2 linked regions of the Collimonas fungivorans Ter331 genome follow. The protein of the gene in region 1 interacts with the protein of each later gene in a pairwise test. Links are inferred from orthologs where the notes say so. Each region holds a gene or a part of one and is shown in the gene's direction. Other genes may lie near its edges. The genes, in order: CFU_RS23795 and CFU_RS21440.

Region 1 (7,987 bases):
CCATCAGATCAACCGGGTGCTGGTGGCGCGCGCCTTGCGCTTGCTGGATGTGCAGCCGCATGAGCGGGTGGCCGACCTGTTTTGCGGCCTGGGAAATTTCACCTTGCCGCTGGCAACCCAGGCGCAGCAGGTGGTCGGCATCGAAGGCAGCCAAGCCCTGATCAACCGCGCCGGCGAGAACGCCGCGGTCAACCGGTTATCGGATAAAACCACTTTTCATTGCCGCAACTTGTTTGAGGCGAGCGCCGAGGATTTTGTCGCGCTAGGCAAGTTTGACCGGATGCTGATCGACCCGCCGCGCGACGGTGCGGCGGCAGTGTGCGAAGCCCTGGTCGGCCTGGCGGCCATCGACCCGGCGTTGATGCCGCAGCGGATCGTGTACGTTTCCTGCAACCCGTCGACCCTGGCGCGCGACGCCGGTTTGCTGATCGCCGGCGGCTATCGCCTGAGCCAGGCCGGGGTGGTGAACATGTTTCCGCATACGGCGCATGTGGAATCGATTGCGGTGTTCGACCTGCCTTGATGCGGTTGGCCCGACAATAAAAAACCGGCCAGAAGGCCGGTTTTTTTGTGGCTGGTGTTGCCTAGTTGCGGTTGCCGCCGAAAATCCCCAGCAGGGACAACAGGTTGACAAAGATGTTGTAGACATCCAGGTACAGGCTCAGCGTTGCCGAGATGTAATTGGTTTCGCCGCCGTTGATGATGCGCTGCACGTCATACAGGATGTAGGCCGAGAAAATCGCGATGGCGATCACCGATACCGCCAGGTAGAGAGCCGGGATCTGCAGAAAAACATTGGCCAGCGATGCCAGCAGCAGCACCACGACGCCGGCGAACAGCCATTTGCCCATGTTCGAGAAATCGCGCTTGCTGACCGTGGCGATGCTGGCCATGACCACAAACACGCTGGCGGTGCCGCCGAAAGCCATCATGATCAGCGTGGCGCCGTTGGAGAAGCCGACCAGCGTATGGCCGATCAGGCGCGACAGCATCAGGCCCATGAAGAAGGTGAAGCCTAGCAGCAGCAATACGCCCCAGCCGGTGTTCTTGGTCTTTTCAATTGCATAAAAGAAACCAAACGCCACCGCCATGAAGGCCATGAAGCCGATCAACGGACTGTTTCTGAAGAAACTGAAGTCCATCTGTACTCCCAGCCAGGCGCCCGCAATTGTCGGCAGCATGGACAGGGCCAGCAGCCAGTACGTGTTGCGCAGCACACGGTGCTGTACGCTCAGCGCGGTGCTGCCGGGCGAGTAGGTCGGTTGCAGGTTCGGGTTCATCAGGGACTCCTTTGGAAATTGCAAAAGTACTAAATTGTTGCGATCATAGCATCTAACTTCAACATCATTACATCAGACAACAACGCCGCAAAGTGGTTCTCCGGCGTTTTTTACGACTTTTCTATGGCATGCAGCTTGCGTTTTGGCTGGTTTTGACGATTCTACATGGGTGTTTCGTGTTAAAATCAAAGGTTGATTGAACTATTAACCAGTCATTTAAATAAGCAGCTTAACCCTTTCATTTTATTGGAGTTTTTCAGATGGCAATTGAACGCACCCTGTCCATTATCAAACCGGACGCAGTGGCAAAGAACGTAATCGGTCAAATTTACACCCGTTTTGAAAACGCTGGCCTGAAAATCGTTGCTGCCCGCATGACGCACCTGTCGCGCGCAGAAGCTGAAGGTTTCTACGCGGTTCACCGCGAGCGTCCTTTCTTCAAGGACCTGGTCGATTTCATGATCTCCGGCCCAGTGATGATCCAAGCGCTGGAAGGCGAAAACGCAGTACTGAAGCACCGCGACCTGATGGGCGCAACCGATCCTAAGAAGGCAGAAAAAGGCACTATCCGTGCTGACTTCGCTGACTCGATCGACGCTAACGCAGTGCACGGTTCGGACGCAGTGGAAGCGGCGAAAGTTGAAATCGCCTATTTCTTCCCGGCGTAATTGTTTTAAATGTTTGCATAGTTGGGGGCAGGGAAAAACGCTCGTTGTTGTAAAGTGCGGCGACCCTGTCCTGCAATTATCTTGAATTGGAAATGCCATGACTGCTCTCACCAACCTGCTGGATCTGGATCCCGCACAACTGACCGCTTACTGCGGCGAGTTGGGTGAGAAGCCGTTCCGCGCAAAACAACTGCTGCGCTGGATTCATCAATTCGGCGCACACGATTTCGACGCAATGACCGATTTGGCCAAGTCATTGCGTGACAAGCTGGCGACCCGGGCAATGATCGCTGCTCCCGCCGTGATCAGCGACCACACCTCGACCGACGGCACCCGCAAGTGGCTGCTCGATGTCGGCCAGGGCAATGCGGTGGAGACGGTGTTCATCCCCGAAGAGAACCGCGGCACCCTGTGCATTTCGACCCAGGCCGGCTGCGCGGTGAATTGCCGCTTCTGTTCCACCGGCAAGCAAGGCTTCAGCCGCAACCTGACAGTCGGTGAAATCATCGGCCAGTTGTGGATGGCCGAGTTTGAACTGCGCAAGTCCAAGGGCATCGAGCCTGGCCATAAGGGCGAACGCCAGATCACCAACGTGGTGATGATGGGCATGGGCGAACCCTTGCTGAACTACGAACCGACCGTGACCGCGCTCAAGCTGATGCTGGACGATAACGCTTACGGCCTGTCGCGCCGCCGCGTGACCTTGTCCACCAGCGGCGTGGTGCCGATGATCGACAAGCTGTCGCAGGATTGCGCGGTGGCGATGGCGGTATCGCTGCATGCCTCCAACGACACCTTGCGCGATGGCCTGGTGCCGCTCAACAAGAAATATCCGCTGCGCGACCTGATGGCGGCCTGCAAGCGCTACCTGGAATTTGCGCCGCGCGATTTCATTACCTTTGAATATTGCATGCTGGACGGCGTCAACGATACCGACGCCCACGCCCGCGAGCTGATCGCCCTGGTCCAGGGCCACGCAGGCGGACCGGCCGTGCCTTGCAAATTCAACCTGATCCCGTTCAATCCTTTCCCTGAATCGGGATTGAAGCGCTCGAACAATCCACGCATCAAGGCTTTCGCCCAGATCCTGATGGACGCCGGCATCGTCACCACCGTGCGCAAGACGCGCGGCGACGATATCGATGCCGCCTGCGGCCAGCTCGCCGGCGAAGTGCAGGACCGGACGCGGGTGCAGGAACGCATGCAGAAAATGACCGAATATCAGCAGAAATTCGGAAAGAACTTTGGCCGTATCATCGAGGTGTCTCAGTGATAGAAAAAGCAAGTAGCAAGCTCGGGAGCTGGCCAGGCCGGCTGGTGTTCGCCGCGGCCGCGTTGTCGCTATTGGCCGGCTTGAGTGCTTGCACCAGCCCGCCGCTCAGCAGCAGCGACAGCGAGGGCGGGTCGCGCCGTGAACTGGCTACCAGTTCGGACCAGACCGAAGCGCAGCGCCGCGCCAGCATCCGCTTGCAGCTTGCGGTCGGTTATTACGAACAGCACCAGCTGGAAGTGGCGCTGGATGAGATCAAGCAGGCTCTGGCGGCAGATCCTGAACTGGCCGACGCCTACAGCGTGCGCGGGCTGATCTATATGGGCATGTCGGAAAACCGCCTGGCCGACGACAATTTCCAGCGCGCCCTGCGGCTGTCGCCGAACAACCCGGACTACGCCAACAACTATGGCTGGTTCCTGTGCCAGAACGGCCGCGCCAAGGAATCGATCGTGCATTTCGAGACGGCGCTGAAAAGCCGCAATTACCAGTCGCCGGCAAAAGCGCTGACCAACGCCGGCGTCTGCAGCCTCAAATTCAACGATACCGTGGCGGCGCAGCGCTACCTGTCGCAGGCGTTCCAGTTCGACGCCAGCAATCCTCTGACCAACGCCAAGCTGGCGCAGCTGGCGTATGACCGCAACGATTATGAACGGGCCCGGTTTTATATCGGCCTCGTATTAAAAACCGATGTGCAGAATGCGGAAGCATTATGGACAGCTATCAAAGTGGAGCGAAAGTTGGGTGACACTGCTGCAGAGGCAAGTTTGGTGACGCAATTGCGCCGTCGTTTCGGCGGCTCCCCGGAATTCGCAGCGTATCAGCGCGGGGCGTTTAATGAGTGAGCCTGAACAGCTGAAAATCACCGATGCCGATTCCGGCGAGGATAGCGCAGCTCCCGTAACCGCCAGCGCCGAGCCGCTTACGCTCGGCGCGCAGTTGGGCGGCAGGCGGGAAGAGCTGGGCTGGTCGGTGCAGGACGTGGCCAGCCACCTGAAGCTGGCGCCGCGCCAGATCGACGCCATGGAACACGATAACTACGCTGCGCTGCCGACCATGGTGATGACGCGCGGTTTCATCCGTTCTTACGCAAAACTGCTGGGCCTGGATGCAGCCGCCTTGCTGGCGACCATCGCGCCGCCGGCAGCGGCGCAAGCGAGAGTCAGCGTGGTGCACGGCAGCCCGTTGTCGACGCCTTTCTCGGAGTCCCGCTTCAGTTTGATGGGGCGCAATAAATTTGCCTACAAATGGCTGGTGGTGCTGGCCGTGCTGCTGTTGCTGCTGGCCGTGGCGATACGGCTGGATGTATTGCCGGTGGTGCAGAATACGCTGCAGTCGCTGACTGAAAAATCCGCCGCGTCAAGTGCGGACAACGCAGCCAGCGCCGAAGACAAGGCCGGTTTGCCTGCCGCCGCCGAGACGCAATCTGCGGATGCTGCGGCCAAGGCTGCCTTGACCGCGGCTCCTGCCGCGAGCGCCGCGCCGGTGTCCGAAGTAGGCGTCAATGCGGTGCCGGCCAACACTCCAATGGCGAACCCGGCGACGGCCAGCGGCGGCGAGCTGAGCCTGAACTTCCGCCAGGATTCATGGGTCGAAATCAAGCGCGCCGACAACACCGTGCTGCTCTCGCGCCTGGCCAAGGCCGGCAGTACGGAAACAGTCGACATGTCGCAGCCGGTCAATGTCATCATCGGCAATCTTGCCGGCGTCGACGCGACGCTGCGCGGTGCGCCAGTGGACTTGAAGGCCGGGTCGAAAACCAACGTGGCCAGATTGAACCTGAAATAAGCGTGATGGAAAGAGAGATGCCCATGCCGCAGACGAATTTGCCGACGAATTTACCGATAGGCTCAGGCCCCAGCGTGCGCCGCCTTAGCCGCGGCGCGACGATCAGCTATGGCGAACGCAAGATCATGGTCGGCGGCGGTGCGCCGGTGGTGGTGCAGTCGATGACCAATACTGATACCGCCGACGCGATCGGCACCGCGATCCAGATCAAGGACCTGGCGCGCGCCGGTTCCGAGCTGGTGCGCATTACCGTGAACAATCCGGAAGCGGCGGCGGCCGTGCCGGCGATCCGCGAGCAGCTGGACAAGATGGGGATTGATGTGCCGCTGGTGGGAGATTTCCACTACAACGGCCATACCCTGTTGAACGATTTTCCCGAATGCGCCCAGGCTTTGTCGAAATACCGTATCAATCCGGGCAATGTCGGCAAGGGCGCCAAGCGCGATACCCAGTATGCGCAGATGATCGAGGCCGCCTGCAGGTATGACAAGCCGGTCCGCATCGGCGTCAACTGGGGCAGCCTGGACCAGGCGCTGCTGGCGCGCATCATGGATGAGAACGCCTTGCGCAGCCAGCCATGGCTGGCGCAGGCGGTGATGTATGAAGCGCTGGTGACCTCGGCGATAGAGAATGCGCAGCGGGCGGAAGAACTGGGCCTGGCGGCCGACCGCATCATCCTGTCGTGCAAGGTGTCGGGCGTGCAGGACCTGATCGCGGTATACCGCGAACTGGCGCGGCGCTGCGACTACCCGCTGCACCTGGGGCTGACGGAAGCCGGCATGGGCAGCAAGGGCATCGTGGCTTCGACCGCGGCCTTGTCGGTGCTGCTGCAGGAAGGCATAGGCGACACCATCAGGATTTCGCTGACGCCGGAACCGGGCGGCGACCGCACGCGGGAAGTGATCGTCGGCCAGGAGATTCTGCAAACCATGGGCTTGCGCAAGTTCGCGCCGATGGTGATTGCCTGCCCTGGTTGCGGCCGCACCACCTCGACCGTGTTCCAGGACCTGGCGGACAAGATCCAGACCTATCTGCGCGACCAGATGCCAGTCTGGAAAAAAGCCTATCCCGGCGTCGAAGGCATGAACGTGGCGGTGATGGGCTGTATCGTCAACGGTCCGGGCGAATCCAAGCATGCGAATATCGGCATCAGCCTGCCGGGCACCGGCGAATCGCCGGCGGCGCCGGTGTTCATCGACGGCGAGAAAAAACTGACGCTGCGCGGCGAACGGATCGCCGAAGAGTTCCAGGCTGTAGTGCTGGATTACGTGAAGAGCCATTATGGCCAGGCCGCGGCCTGATCCGAACAAATATCAACCAATTGACCATTACCGGTGCATTGAAAAAGAATGTCTGAAAATAAGAAAGCCGAAAAAATCGTCGGCGTAAAAGGTATGAACGATATCCTGCCGGCCGACGCCGCCTTGTGGGAATTGTTTGAAAACACCGTGGAATCGGTGCTGAAGAGCTACGGCTTCCAGAAAATCCGCACGCCTATCGTCGAACCTACCGCCTTGTTTGCGCGCGGCCTCGGCGCCGTGACCGACATCGTCGAAAAGGAAATGTATTCGTTCACCGATTCGATGAACGGCGACAACCTGACCCTGCGTCCGGAAAGCACCGCCGGCGTGGTGCGTGCGGCGATCGAGCACAACCTGACTTACGACGGCCCGAAACGGCTCTGGTACAGCGGCCCGATGTTCCGCCACGAGCGTCCGCAACGCGGCCGTTACCGCCAGTTCCACCAGGTCGGCGCCGAAGCGCTCGGTTTCACCGGCCCGGATATCGACGCCGAACTGATCATGATGTGCCAGCGGTTGTGGGACGACCTCGGCCTGCAGGACGTCAAGCTGCAGCTGAATTCGATCGGCGATGCGGAAGAGCGTAACCGCCACCGCGCCGACCTGATCGCTTATTTCGAGCAGCACAAGGAGCTGCTGGACGCCGATGCGCAACGCCGCCTGCACACCAATCCTTTGCGCATCCTGGACACCAAGAATCCGGCCATGCAGGACATGGTCAACGGCGCGCCGCAACTGCTGTCCTATCTGGGCGCGGAATCGCTGGCGCACTTCGAAGGCGTGCAAAAGATCCTGAACCACAACAATATTCCGTTCACCATCAACCCGCGCCTGGTGCGCGGCATGGACTACTACAACCGCACCGTGTTCGAGTGGGTCACCGACCAGCTCGGCTCGCAAGGCACGGTCTGCGGCGGCGGCCGTTACGATCCGCTGGTGGAAATGTTCGGCGGCAAGCCGACTCCGGCCTGCGGTTTTGCAATGGGCATCGAGCGCTTGCTGGAACTGATGCGCGCCAACGGCGAACAAGCCGTGCGCAACGAATGCGATGTGTACCTGGTGCACCAGGGCGAGGCAGCGCAGCTGCAATCGTTCGTGCTGGCCGAGCGTTTGCGCAATGCCGGGCTGGATGTTGTGCTACATTGCGCCTCGGCCAATGCCGGCGGCAGCTTCAAGTCGCAGATGAAGCGTGCCGACGCCAGCGGCGCAGCCTACGCCATCATTATCGGCGAAGACGAAGTGGCGAACCAGACCGCGACCGTCAAGACCTTGCGCGCCGAAGGCGATGCTGAAAAAGCTAGTGCCGGCAATCAAAGTGTCGTACCTTTCGATGCGGTAAGCGATTATCTGGTCGACCAGATAGTCGGCGCCGGCGACGATCATGACCACGACCATGGTGATCATGGACATGTTCACTATCATCATTAAATTCATCACTAAAAACTAAAATCATATGGCATTCGATCTCGACGAACAGGAACAACTGGCAACGCTTAAGGATTGGTGGAATAAATACGGCAATCTGACGACCTGGGTGCTGATTATCGCCCTGGCTGCCTACGCCGGCTGGTCCGGCTGGAATTATTACCAGCGCAGCCAGTCCTTGCAGGCTTCGCAGCTTTACGACGAGCAGCAAAAGGCGGTGGCGAGCAAGGACAACGCCAAGGTGCAGCGCGCCGC
Region 2 (12,505 bases), 2.6 Mb from region 1 along the record:
CCGGCACCTCGGTGCGCGAATCGGTGGAGATGATCCGCGCCGCCGGCGCCACGCCTTGTGCGGTGGTGATCGCGCTGGACCGGATGGAGAAATCCGGCAAGGACGATGCGCTGTCGGCCAACTCCGCGGTGGAAGAGGTGACGCAAGCGTACGGCATGCCGGTGATTTCGATCGGCAACCTGAACGACTTGCTGGAATATATTTCCGGCGCCGGCGCCGACGCTGAATTGAACCGCTACCAGGCAGCAGTGGCGGCTTACCGGGAGCGTTACGGCGTAGCTTGACGACAGCCCAGTCGTTCGCGCCGGAATGCAAATTTTAACGTGTAGCTGTCGTGGATGACGGGAATGAATCGGATTGCTCTAACTCTTGTACGGGGTGTGTTTTTCAGTACGGCAGGTTTGCTGCCGCTGCTTGCACACGGCCAGATTTATACCTGCAAGGATGCGGCAGGCCGTACCATCACCGGCGATCATCCGATGCCGGAATGTGCCAACAGCAAGGTGCTGGAGCTGAGCAAGGCCGGCGTGGTCAAGCGCGAAATCCCGGCGCCGCTGACGGCCGAGCAAAAGCGCCAGCAGCAGGCGCTGGACGACAAGCGCCGGTTTGAGCTGGCGGCGGAAGAGCAGCGGCGCCAGCAGGACCGCGCGCTGCTGTCGCGTTACCGCAGCGAAGCCGACATCGAGGCTTCGCGCCGCTATTATCTGTCGTTGTCGCAGGACCTGATCAAGCGCGACCAGGTGGCAATCGACGACGCCCAGAACCAGCTGAAAACCGCCAATACCGAAGCCGAGTTCTACAAACACCGGAAAACCTTGCCGATGTCGCTGCGCAACAAGATCGACGACGCCAATCGCGACATCGCCTACAACCAGAAAAACATGGCGGACCACCAGGCCGAGCTGACCCATATCAACGGCAAGTTCGACGAGACGCGGAAACACTACAGGGAATTGGTGGGTGCGATGCCGGAGGCGCAGGCTTCGCGCTAGGCAGGAAGATGATGAAACAATAGCGGCTGGCGCTGACGCCAGCCGCTATTTTTTTAAGCAGTCAGTTTCTGCTTCAGCAGCTCGGTCAGCTGCGCAGGATCGGCTTTGCCCTTGGTGGCTTTCATGGCCTGGCCGATCAGGGCGTTAAACGCCTTTTCCTTGCCGGCGCGGAATTCCTCGACTGACTTGGCGTTCGCCGCCAGCACTTCATCGATGATTTTTTCCAGCGCGCCGCTATCGGAAATCTGCCTTAGATCCTTGCTTTCGATAATCTCGTCAGCCAGGTTTTCCTGTGCGGATTTGGCTTCCCACATGGCGCCGAATACTTCCTTGGCGATCTTGTTGGAGATCGTGCCGTCGGCGATGCGTTGCAGCAGCAGCGCCAGCTGTACCGCACTGACAGGGGCATCGGCCACGTCGACGTTTTCCCGGTTCAGCGCCGAAGACAGGTCGCCCATGAGCCAGTTGGCGGCGGGTTTGGCTTGCTCCTTGCCGGCTTTCACCGTCACTGCTTCGAAGTAGCCGGCCATCGCTTTCGATTGAGTCAGCACCGCGGCATCGTATTCCGACAGGCCGAAATCGCGCACGAAACGCTCGCGCATCGCGCCTGGCAGTTCCGGCATGGTGGCGCGCACACGTTCAACCCATTCGGCGCCGATCACCAGCGGCGGCAGGTCGGGGTCCGGGAAATAGCGGTAATCCTGGGAATCTTCCTTGCTGCGCATCGAACGGGTTTCTTTCTTGTCCGGATCGTAGAGGCGGGTTTCCTGCACCACTTTGCCGCCGTCTTCGATCACTTCGATCTGGCGCCGCACTTCGTAGTTGATCGCCTCTTCCAGGAAACGGAAGGAGTTCAGGTTCTTGATTTCGCTGCGGGTGCCGTAAGCGGCCTGGCCGACCGGCCGCACCGAAACGTTGGCGTCGCAGCGGAACGAGCCTTCCTGCATGTTGCCGTCGCAAATCCCCAGCCACATCACCAGCGAATGCAAGGCCTTGGCGTAGGCTACCGCTTCGGCGGCGCTGCGCATGTCGGGCTCGGTGACGATTTCCAGCAGCGGCGTGCCGGCGCGGTTGAGGTCGATGCCGCTCATGCCTTGGTAGTCTTCGTGCAGCGATTTGCCGGCGTCCTCTTCCAGATGGGCGCGCGTCAGCTGCACCGTCCTGAGTTCGCTCTTGCCGTCTTTTTCCAGGACGAAGGAAACCTTGCCGCCCTGGACTACCGGGATTTCAAACTGGCTGATCTGGTAGCCCTTCGGCAGGTCGGGATAGAAATAGTTTTTGCGGGCAAAGATCGATTGCGGCGCGATCGTCGCGTTCACCGCCAGGCCGAACTGGATCGCGCGCTCCACCGCGCCGCGGTTGAGCACCGGCAGCACGCCAGGCAGCGCCAGGTCGACCGGGCTGGCCTGGGTGTTGGCGGCGGCGCCGAACTGGGTCGACGAGCCGCTGAAGATTTTTGACTTGGTCGAGAGTTGCGTATGTGTTTCCAGACCGATCACGACTTCCCACTGCATAATGATTTCCTTATTTATCTTGGTAACTGCATTCACCGGTTTTCAAGTCCACCGATAGTTCCGTAAAATTCGCTCTTGAACCGCACAGCGCCGGGCAGCTCGGTATCACATGCAACCTGTCGCCGTCGCGCTGCAGGCGGATGCTGCAATTCATGCCGTGATCGTAAAAATCGTAGCCGCGTTGCCGGCGCGCGGCGGCCGGATCTTTCAAGGTGATGCGCCAGTTGTCCTTGCCGCCATCCTGCCGGACTTCGGCCTGCGGGCCGTCGCCAGTGTCGATGCTGCATTCGAAACCGTGGGTCGGCCTGTACAGCGCCGATTCCCAGCGCAATGCTTCGATGCGGTCGCCGTCCAGCTTGAATTCCCCGGTGTCGCCGTAGATCACTTTTTCACCATCCGCTTCGCGCGTCAGGTTGCAGCCGAATTTGGTCTGCAATTGCTGGGCCTGGATTGCCGGCGTCGACAGCGCGGCGCTCAAGACGAACAATGCCGATGCCGCCAGCCTGGCGCGGCGACTCTGAAAAAAAAGCAGGATCGATGACATGGATTGGGCGATCGCTTTTTACTCAGGGCTGCGCAAATGCCAGTCGGTCACGCGCTGGTACTGGTGCGCGACGTTGAGCAGCCTGGCTTCCTCATAATAATTGCCGATGATCTGCAGCCCGACCGGGCGCCGCGCATTCTTTTCACCCTGGCCGAAACCGCAGGGTATCGACATGCCCGGCAGGCCGGCCAGGCTGGTCGACAGCGTGTAGATGTCGGCCAGGTAGTTGGCGACCGGATCGTCCGCCTTGGCGCCCAGGTCCCAGGCCACGGTCGGCGATACCGGCCCCATGATGACATCGCACTTGCGGTCGGGGCCGGTCAGCGCGTTCTGGAAATCCTGGGCGATCAGGCGGCGGATTTTCTGCGCCTGCAGGTAGTAGGCGTCGTAATAACCGTGCGACAGCACGTAGGCGCCGACCAGGATGCGGCGCTTCACTTCTTCGCCGAAACCTTCCGCGCGCGACTTCTTGTACATGTCGGCCAGGTCCTTGTAGTCGGCGGCGCGGTGGCCGTAGCGGACGCCGTCGAAGCGGCTCAGGTTGGACGATGCTTCGGCCGGCGCGATCACGTAGTAGACCGGGATCGACAGCTCGGTTTTCGGCAGCGAAATGTCGACCAGCGTGGCGCCCAGTTTTTCATATTCCTGCAGCGCTGCGCGCACTGCCTGTTCGACATCGGCTGACAGGCCGCTGCTGAAATATTCGCGCGGAATGCCGATGCGCAGGCCCTTCAGGTCCTGTTCCAGGCCGGCGCTGAAATCTTCTTTCTTGCGTTCCAGGCTGGTCGAATCGCGCGGATCGAAACCGGTCATGGCGTTCAGCAGAAGGGCGCAATCTTCCGCGGTCTGCGCGATCGGGCCGGCCTGGTCCAGTGAGGAAGCGAAGGCGATCATGCCGAAGCGCGAGACGCTGCCGTAGGTCGGCTTGATGCCGGTCACGCCGCACAATGAGGCTGGCTGGCGGATCGAACCGCCGGTGTCGGTGGCGGTGGCGGCCGGCGTCAGGCGCGCGGCGACGGCGGCGGCTGAGCCGCCGGAGGAACCGCCCGGAATCGCAGTCTTGTCCCACGGATTCTTGACCGGGCCGAAATGCGAATTTTCATTGGACGAACCCATGGCGAATTCATCGCAGTTCAGTTTGCCCAGAGTCACCATGCCGGCATTGTTGAAGTGTTCCACCACGCTGGCGTCGAACGGGCTGGTGTAGTTTTCCAGCATTTTCGAACCGGCGGTGGCGCGCCATCCGCGCGTCACGAAAATGTCCTTGTGGGCGATAGGCACGCCGGTCAGCGGCGTACTGTCGTTTTGCGCCAGGCGCAAGTCGGCGGCGCGCGCCTGTTGCAGCGTCAATTCCTGGTCGACATGCAGGAATGCATTCAGGTCGCTTTGCCCGATCCTGGCCAGGTACAGTTGCGCCAGTTCCTCGGCCGAGATCTTCTTTTCGTGCAGCAGCAGCGACAGTTGCTTGAGTGTTTTGGTATGCATGAGTACTTTTAAATATTAACTTTGCGGGACGACAAAGGCTTACAGCGAACGCAGCCCGGCGTATTTGATGATTATTCGATGACCTTCGGCACCAGGTACAGGCCGTCTTCGGTCGCCGGCGCCACTTTCTGGTACTCCTCGCGATGATTCGATTCGGTCACCACGTCGTCGCGCAAGCGCAGCGACAAATCCTGCTGCAGCGCTGCAATCGGGTGGCTCAACGGCTCGATGCCGGTGGTGTCTACCGCGCGCATCTGCTCGACCAGCGAGAAAATGCCGTTCAGTTTGTCGAGCGTGGAAGCGGCCTGGTCTTCGGTGAGTTCGAGGCGTGCCAGATTGGCAATGCGCTTAACGTCGGAAAGGGCTAATGACATGATTTTCGATTTTTGAGTGCGCACTTAGGCGCATGTGGTTAAAATAGAAACACCTTGCTTGTCGATAACTTCTCAGATTTTTGTAAAAAGCAAGCATTTTGAGCGCTATACGCCCTAATTTGAGTCAAATTATAAGGTAGAATGTTGCGTCCATGCGGCAGGTAATCGATCTTTACCATGCGCCGGATACTAGACACCCCCCTAAAAAACGTTTGAGCGCACCATTGTTGCGCATTGGAACAATTCATGTTTGGATTTTTACGCAGTTACTTTTCGAATGACCTGGCGATTGACCTGGGTACCGCGAATACGCTGATTTATGTACGCGATCAAGGTATTGTCCTGGATGAGCCATCGGTTGTTGCAATTCGCCAGCAAGGCGGCCCTAACGGCAAGAAGACCATTCAAGCCGTCGGGCGGGAAGCAAAACAGATGCTGGGCAAGGTCCCCGGCAACATCGAAGCGATCCGGCCTATGAAAGACGGCGTGATCGCCGACTTTACCGTCACCGAGCAGATGCTCAAGCAGTTCATCCGCATGGTGCACGACACCAAGCTGTTCAAACCATCGCCGCGCATCATCATCTGCGTGCCTTGCGGTTCGACCCAGGTTGAGCGCCGCGCGATCCGCGAATCGGCGCTGGGCGCCGGCGCATCGCAGGTGTTCCTGATCGAAGAACCGATGGCGGCGGCAATCGGCGCCGGCCTGCCGGTGTCGGACGCTACCGGTTCGATGGTGGTCGATATCGGCGGCGGCACTACCGAAGTCGGCATCATCTCGCTCGGCGGCATGGTCTACAAAGGTTCGGTGCGGGTCGGTGGCGACAAGTTCGACGAAGCCATCGTCAACTACATCCGCCGCAACTACGGCATGCTGATCGGCGAACAGACCGCCGAGGCAATCAAGAAAGAAATCGGTTCCGCCTTCCCGGGTTCGGAAGTGCGCGAAATGGAAGTCAAGGGACGCAACTTGTCGGAAGGCATCCCGCGTTCGTTCACCATCTCCAGCAATGAAATCCTGGAAGCCCTGACCGATCCGCTCAACAACATTGTTTCCGCCGTCAAGAACGCGCTGGAACAGACCCCGCCGGAACTGGGCGCGGACATCGCCGAGAAGGGCATGATGCTGACCGGCGGCGGCGCCTTGCTGCGCGACCTCGATCGCCTACTGATGGAAGAAACCGGCTTGCCGGTGATCGTCGCCGAAGACCCGCTGACCTGCGTGGTGCGCGGTTCCGGCATGGCGCTGGAGCGGATGGACAAGCTGGGCTCGATCTTTTCCTACGAGTAATCCAGACTGATGCGACGCTTGCCCAACCTCATAAGCTTGCTCTTGAGGCCGGGCAGCGGCAACCGGGTCGGTGCATTGATGCATGCGACCCGCTTTCGTATCTACGGCGTGAACACGGACCTGAGCGCCAACATGAGCGCGAATGTGCTTGTACCGCCAGCCACTGACCAAACCGAATCTGTCCATTACTGATGGAATACAGCCCACCACCCCTCTTCAAGCAAGGCGCTTCGGCCCGCGCCAAGGCGGTGATATGCACGCTGCTGGCGCTGGCGCTGCTGATTGCCGATTCGCGCATCCATGCCTTGCTGCTGCTGCGGCAGGCGGTCGGCACTGCGCTTTATCCCCTGCAGATGGTGGCCCTGATGCCGCGCGACGCCGCCAACCGGGTGGTCGATTATTTTTCGTCGCTGTCGACGGTGGAAAAAGAAAACCAGGCCCTGCGCAGCCAGCAAGGCGAACGCGCGCAGCAATTGCAGCAGGCGCAGCAGCTGGCTTCTGAAAATGCCCAGCTGCGTAAATTGCTCGGAGTTGAGCAACGGCTGCCGGTGAAATCGGTGATGAGTGAAATCCTGTACGACGCGCGCGACCAGTTTGCCCGCAAGGTGATCATGGACCGCGGTTCGCAGCAAGGCGTGGCCACCGGCCAGCCGGTGATCGACGACGCCGGCATCGTCGGCCAGGTGACGCGCGTATTCCCCTTTACCTCCGAGGTCACGCTGCTGACCGACAAGGACCAGGCGATCCCGGTGCAGGTGCTGCGCAACGGCTTGCGCAGCGTGGCTTACGGACGAGGCCAGTCGGGCTACCTGGACTTGCGTTTCATGTCTTCCAACGCCGATATCCAGAAGGGCGACCTGCTGGTGACGTCCGGCATCGACGGCGTCTATCCCGCCGGCCTGTCGGTAGCCAAGGTAGTGCAGGTCGAAAGCAAATCGGCCGACGCCTTTGCGCATATCGTCTGCGAACCGGTGGCCGGCATCGACAGGCACACTCAGCTGCTGATCCTGCTGGTGGATCCCAATCCCGTAGCGCGTCCGGACGATGAAGCCGCCATTCCCAACAGCAAGGCCGACATACTGAGCAAACGGCGGTTGACCGAAAGCACCCGCGATAAAACGCGAGAAGCCGCGAAAGAAGCCGGGAAAGAAAGCAATCCCGAAGCCGCTCGCAAAAATCCGCAAGGAGCCGGCGTCCGATGATGCGTCCTCATTACATCCTGTTGCCGGCCAACCCGCTGTTCATCGCGATGACGCTGCTGCTGGCATTCCTGCTCAACCTGCTGCCCTGGGGTCAATGGCCGGGCGTGCCCGATTTCGTAGCCCTGGTGCTGGTGTTCTGGAGCATCCACCAGCCGCGCAAGATCGGCATCGGCATCGCTTTCTGCATGGGCCTGCTGATGGATGTGCATGAAGCTACCTTGCTCGGCCAGAATGCGCTGGCGTACACGCTGCTTTCTTATTTTGCCATCATGATCCACCGCCGCGTGCTGTGGTTCTCGGTCAGCGTGCAAGCGCTGCACGTATTGCCTCTGATGCTGCTGACGCAGCTGATACAGCTGGTGATACGGATGTCGGTCAGCGGCAAGTTTCCGGGCTGGCTGTATTTCGCCGAGAGCTTCGTTTGCGTGGCGCTGTGGCCGGTGGTGGTGTGGCTGCTGCTGGCGCCGCAGCGGCGCGCGGTCGATCGCGATGACAATCGTCCCATCTAGCCGCGTTCATGACTGAATTCAAAAACACCGAACACGAATTGCGCAAGTTCCGCTTGCGCATTACGGCGGCCGTGGCTTTTGTGCTGATCTGTTTCGGCCTGCTCGGCGCGCGTTTTATCTGGCTGCAGGTAGTGCGCCACGATGCCTACGCAGCGCAGGCCGAGGACAACCGGATCTCGCTGGTGCCGGTGGTGCCGAACCGCGGCCTGATCATGGACCGCAACGGCGTCATCCTGGCGCGCAATTATTCTGCCTACACATTGGAAATCACCCGTTCCAAAATCAAGGGCGATCTCGAAAGCGTGATTGACGACCTGGCGCAGATAGTCAACATCACGCCGAAAGACCGGCGCCGCTTCAAGAAGATGCTGGAAGATTCCAAGAGTTTTGCCAGCCTGCCGATCCGCACCCGCCTGAGCGACGAAGAAGTGGCGCGCTTCACCGCCCAGCGTTATCGCTTCCCCGGCATAGATGTGCAGGCGCGCCTGTTCCGCCAGTATCCGCTGGGCGAAGTGGCGGCCCACGTGATCGGCTATATCGGCCGCATCAACCAGAAGGACGCCGACCGCATCGATGACAGCGAAGATGCCGCCAACTATAAAGGCACCAGCTACATCGGCAAGGACGGCCTGGAAAAGAGCTACGAGCAGCAGCTGCACGGCAACACCGGCTACGAAGAAATCGAGATCGCCGCCAGCGGCCGCGCGGTGCGCAGCATGTCGCACGTGTCGGCGACGCCGGGCAACAACCTGATCCTGTCGATCGATATCGAACTGCAGAAGGTGGCGGAGGAAGCGTTCGGCGATCGGCGCGGCGCGCTGGTGGCGATCGAACCGTCCACCGGCGACGTGCTGGCGTATGTCTCGCAGCCGTCGTTCGACCCCAACCTGTTTGTTGAAGGCATCGACCAGCAAAGCTGGGACGAACTGAACAATTCGCCCGATCATCCGTTGATCAATCGCCCGATGAGCGGCACTTATGCGCCGGGGTCTACCTACAAGCCATTCATGGCGCTGGCGGCGCTGGAGCTGGGCAAACGCACCACGTCTTTCGCTATCAACGATATCGGCTATTTCATGCTGGGCGGGCACCAGTTCCGCGACGACAAGGTAGGCGGCCACGGACGGGTAGACATGTACAAGTCGATCGTTGAATCTTGCGATACCTATTACTACATGCTGGCCAACGACCTGGGACCGGACACCATCCACGATTTCATGAAACCGTTCGGTTTCGGTCAGTTGACCGGCATCGACCTGGAGCACGAGCAGCGCGGAATCTTGCCGTCGACTGACTGGAAGCGTAAATACTACAAACGGGTGGCAGCGCAGAAGTGGGTTGGCGGCGACACGATTTCACTTGGCATCGGCCAGGGCTTTAATGCTTTCACGCCGCTGCAGATGGCGCATGCGGTAGCGACCTTGGTCAATGACGGGGTGGTGATGAAACCGCATTTGGTCAAGATCATCGAAGACGGCGCAACGCGCACGCGAACGCAAACCGTGCCGAAGGAAAGTTACCGGATTCCGCTGAAGCAGGAAAATATCGATTTCATCAAGAAGGCGATGGTGGGTGTAACGCACGAAGGTACAGGGCGAGCGATATTTGCCGGCGCCGGTTATGAGTCGGGCGGCAAGACCGGGACCGCCCAGGTTTTAGGCATCAAACAAGGCGAGAAATACGACAAGCGGCACAATAACACGCGCCTGGCCGACAATGCCTGGTATACCGCGTTCGCACCTGCCGACAAGCCGCGCATCGCGATTGCGGTGATTGTCGAAAACGGTGGCTTCGGCGCTGCCGCCGCGGCACCGATCGTGCGCAAGGCATTGGATTTCTACATGCTGGGCAAGCGTCCGGGGGACAGCGGCAAGGCGGCGTCGCCGGCACCCGCAGCAGCGCCGGTGTCGGAGGAAGACGATGCCGTGCCGGCACAGCGGGAAAATCAAACCAGGGCTACCGAGAGCACCGAAGACGCCTATAAGCCGGGTGAAGAAACCCCGGGTAATCGCGAGTAACTGGAACCATGAACCTGACCGATAGGCATGCCGTCTGGCAAAACATCAAATCGCATATTGCGGTGTTTGACGGCGCCCTGTCGCTGATCATGTTTTTGATATTGTCGGTCGGTATCATCACCCTGTATTCGGCCGGAATCGATTTTCCGGGAAGAGTTGAAGACCAGTTGCGTAATATCCTGGTAGCGTTTGTCATCATGTGGATTGCCGCCAATGTTTCGCCGCAGACCCTGATGCGGTTTGCGATACCGGCCTATGCACTGGGCGTGTCGCTGCTGATTGCGGTAGCGGTGTTCGGGATAGTAAAAAAAGGTTCGCGGCGCTGGATAAACATCGGCATGGTGATCCAGCCTTCGGAAATCATGAAAATCGCGATGCCATTGATGCTGGCCTGGTATTTCCAGAAGCGCGAAGGCATGATCTCCTGGCGCGATTACGTGGTGGCGGCATTGCTGCTGGCATTGCCGGTCGGCTTGATCATCAGGCAGCCGGACCTCGGCACCGGCACCCTGGTGCTGGCCGCAGGCTTCTACGTGATCTTCCTGGCCGGCCTGTCGTGGCGCGTGCTGATCGGCCTCGCGGTGGCGGCCGGCGCCAGCTTGCCGGTGCTGTGGTCGGTGCTGCACGATTACCAGCGGCAGCGGGTGATGATGCTGATCGATCCCACCTCGGATCCGCTCGGCAAAGGTTTCCATATCATCCAGTCAACCATTGCAGTCGGTTCCGGCGGCGTGCTTGGCAAGGGCTGGCTGAAAGGCACGCAAGCGCATCTGGAATTCATTCCGGAACGCACCACCGATTTCATTTTTGCGGTATTTTCTGAAGAATTCGGCCTGATCGGCAACTGCGTCCTGCTGTTCCTGTACATGTTGCTGATCGGGCGCGGCATGATGATCGCGGTCAACGCGCCGACCATGTTCACACGCTTGCTGGCCGGCTCCATCACCTTGATTTTCTTTACTTATGCATTCGTTAACATGGGCATGGTCAGTGGCATTTTGCCGGTAGTTGGCGTACCTTTGCCATTCATGAGTTATGGCGGCACCGCGCTGGTCACCCTGGGGCTGGGCGCCGGCATATTGATGAGCATCCAGCGCCATCGCAAGCTGATCCAGACTTGAGCGCGGTTGAACTTGTGCGGCTGAAACCGGGTCCATTGATGCAATTATTATTTGTTTTCAATCTCTATCTTCAGGGGAGTGCATGCTAGGGCGCCGCTATACCGTTGTTACCTATTCCAGCGCCTTGCTGCTGTCGCTGATCCTGGCCGGCTGCGGCACTTCGCCGAAAACGTCGTCGGTCCCGGCCACGCCGGCCAAATCGGGCGCCGGCAACATCGCCGGCCGCAACCAGCCCGCGCTGCCGCCTGCCGGCTCCGGCCGCGGCGGCTATTACAAGGATGACGGCCCGGGCGACGCCGTTCCCGAAGGGCTGCTGGACACCCCGGACGCCATTCCGGTAGTCGAGCCCTATTCGCGTACCGGCAACAAGCCTTATGTCGTGTTTGGCAAGACCTACACGCCGATGACTGACGACCAGCCGTTCAAGCAGCGCGGCACCGGCAGCTGGTACGGCAAGAAATTCCATAAGCAAAAGACATCTTCCGGCGAACTGTACGACATGTACAAGATGACAGCCGCCCATCCCACCTTGCCCATCCCTTCTTATGCCAAGGTGACCAACCTGAAAACCGGCGCGCAGGTGATCGTGCGGGTCAACGACAGGGGGCCGTTCCACTCCAGCCGCATCATCGACCTGTCCTATACGGCGGCGCTGAAGCTCGGTTACCTGAACAGCGGCAGCAGCCAGCTCGAGGTCGAGCGCCTGCTGCCGGCCGACATCGTCGCACTGAACAAGCAGCGCGGCAGCAACCCGGCGCCGAAGGCTGCGGCATTGCTGGCGCCGGCTGCGGCCGAGCCCGTCAGGGATAATACGGCGCCTGCTGTGGTGACGACCGAATCGGTGGACATGCCGGTGCTGACGACGCAACCGCTGCTGCTCAGCGAGGCGTCGCCGGCGCCTGCGCCCAGCAATAGCTCACTGGCCGCCGGGTACTACCTGCAGTTCGGCGCCTACACGCAGCAAGCCAATGCCGACGGCGCGCGCTCCCGCCTGATGCAGGAGTTGTCCGGCGTCGTGACTTCGCTCGACAGCGTGGCGGTGAACGGCATGTATCGTTTATATGCCGGACCGTACACCAGCCGCGCGGACGCCGACAGCGCCCTGCAACAGATCCGGCAGCGCTCCGGCGCTACGGCGATTGTCGTGCAGCGTTAGCAGAACCACCACATCTTCCTTCCTGTCGTTGCATGGCAACGCATCTCTCACGGTACGGCTGCTTGAGCCTGGAAAGGCCCTGACCATGCTGCCGGCCGTGGTTTCCTGTAACCGAATGGTCACAGGAATTTCATACGCCTGACATATTTGACCGCAATACTTCCGCCATTCAAAAGAGCAATGGCGGTACATATCATGGTTGAAATCAAAGGTTTGTCAAAGACGTTCCGCGGCGGCTTTCGCGCCCTCGACAACGTCAGCCTGCGCTTCGCGCAAGGCGAGATGGTGGCCTTGATCGGC

What was found.
Region 2: the proteins of CFU_RS23795 (region 1) and CFU_RS21440 interact in binary tests that used the Escherichia coli proteins (3 or more experiments, as listed by UniProt). The link is inferred for Collimonas fungivorans Ter331 from one-to-one orthologs.

Annotation. Positions count from the first base shown.
Region 1 is NC_015856.1:2,250,735-2,258,721, forward strand. Bases 3,032-6,030 are described here. They hold CFU_RS23795 (helix-turn-helix domain-containing protein), read left to right. Parts: upstream 3,032-4,055; coding sequence 4,056-5,006; downstream 5,007-6,030. Other genes in these bases: rlmN (23S rRNA (adenine(2503)-C(2))-methyltransferase RlmN), read left to right, coding at 3,032-3,221; pilW (type IV pilus biogenesis/stability protein PilW), read left to right, coding at 3,218-4,063; ispG (flavodoxin-dependent (E)-4-hydroxy-3-methylbut-2-enyl-diphosphate synthase), read left to right, coding at 5,030-6,030. Outside these bases: 23S rRNA (uracil(1939)-C(5))-methyltransferase RlmD, read left to right, coding at 1-523; CFU_RS09870 (Bax inhibitor-1/YccA family protein), read right to left, coding at 585-1,280; ndk (nucleoside-diphosphate kinase), read left to right, coding at 1,541-1,948; more of rlmN, read left to right, coding at 2,046-3,031; more of ispG, read left to right, coding at 6,031-6,307; hisS (histidine--tRNA ligase), read left to right, coding at 6,356-7,735; CFU_RS09905 (tetratricopeptide repeat protein), read left to right, coding at 7,761-7,987.
Region 2 is NC_015856.1:4,815,292-4,827,796, reverse strand. Bases 4,202-7,177 are described here. They hold CFU_RS21440 (rod shape-determining protein), read left to right. Parts: upstream 4,202-5,155; coding sequence 5,156-6,199; downstream 6,200-7,177. Other genes in these bases: mreC (rod shape-determining protein MreC), read left to right, coding at 6,391-7,177; gatC (Asp-tRNA(Asn)/Glu-tRNA(Gln) amidotransferase subunit GatC), read right to left, coding at 4,607-4,909; gatA (Asp-tRNA(Asn)/Glu-tRNA(Gln) amidotransferase subunit GatA), read right to left, coding at 4,202-4,535. Outside these bases: pyrE (orotate phosphoribosyltransferase), read left to right, coding at 1-284; CFU_RS21465 (DUF4124 domain-containing protein), read left to right, coding at 381-992; Asp-tRNA(Asn)/Glu-tRNA(Gln) amidotransferase subunit GatB, read right to left, coding at 1,046-2,506; CFU_RS21455 (hypothetical protein), read right to left, coding at 2,517-3,050; more of gatA, read right to left, coding at 3,069-4,201; more of mreC, read left to right, coding at 7,178-7,401; rod shape-determining protein MreD, read left to right, coding at 7,398-7,910; mrdA (penicillin-binding protein 2), read left to right, coding at 7,919-9,928; rod shape-determining protein RodA, read left to right, coding at 9,937-11,049; CFU_RS21410 (septal ring lytic transglycosylase RlpA family protein), read left to right, coding at 11,132-12,205; phnC (phosphonate ABC transporter ATP-binding protein), read left to right, coding at 12,401-12,505. UniProt on the Escherichia coli protein: Forms membrane-associated dynamic filaments that are essential for cell shape determination. Acts by regulating cell wall synthesis and cell elongation, and thus cell shape.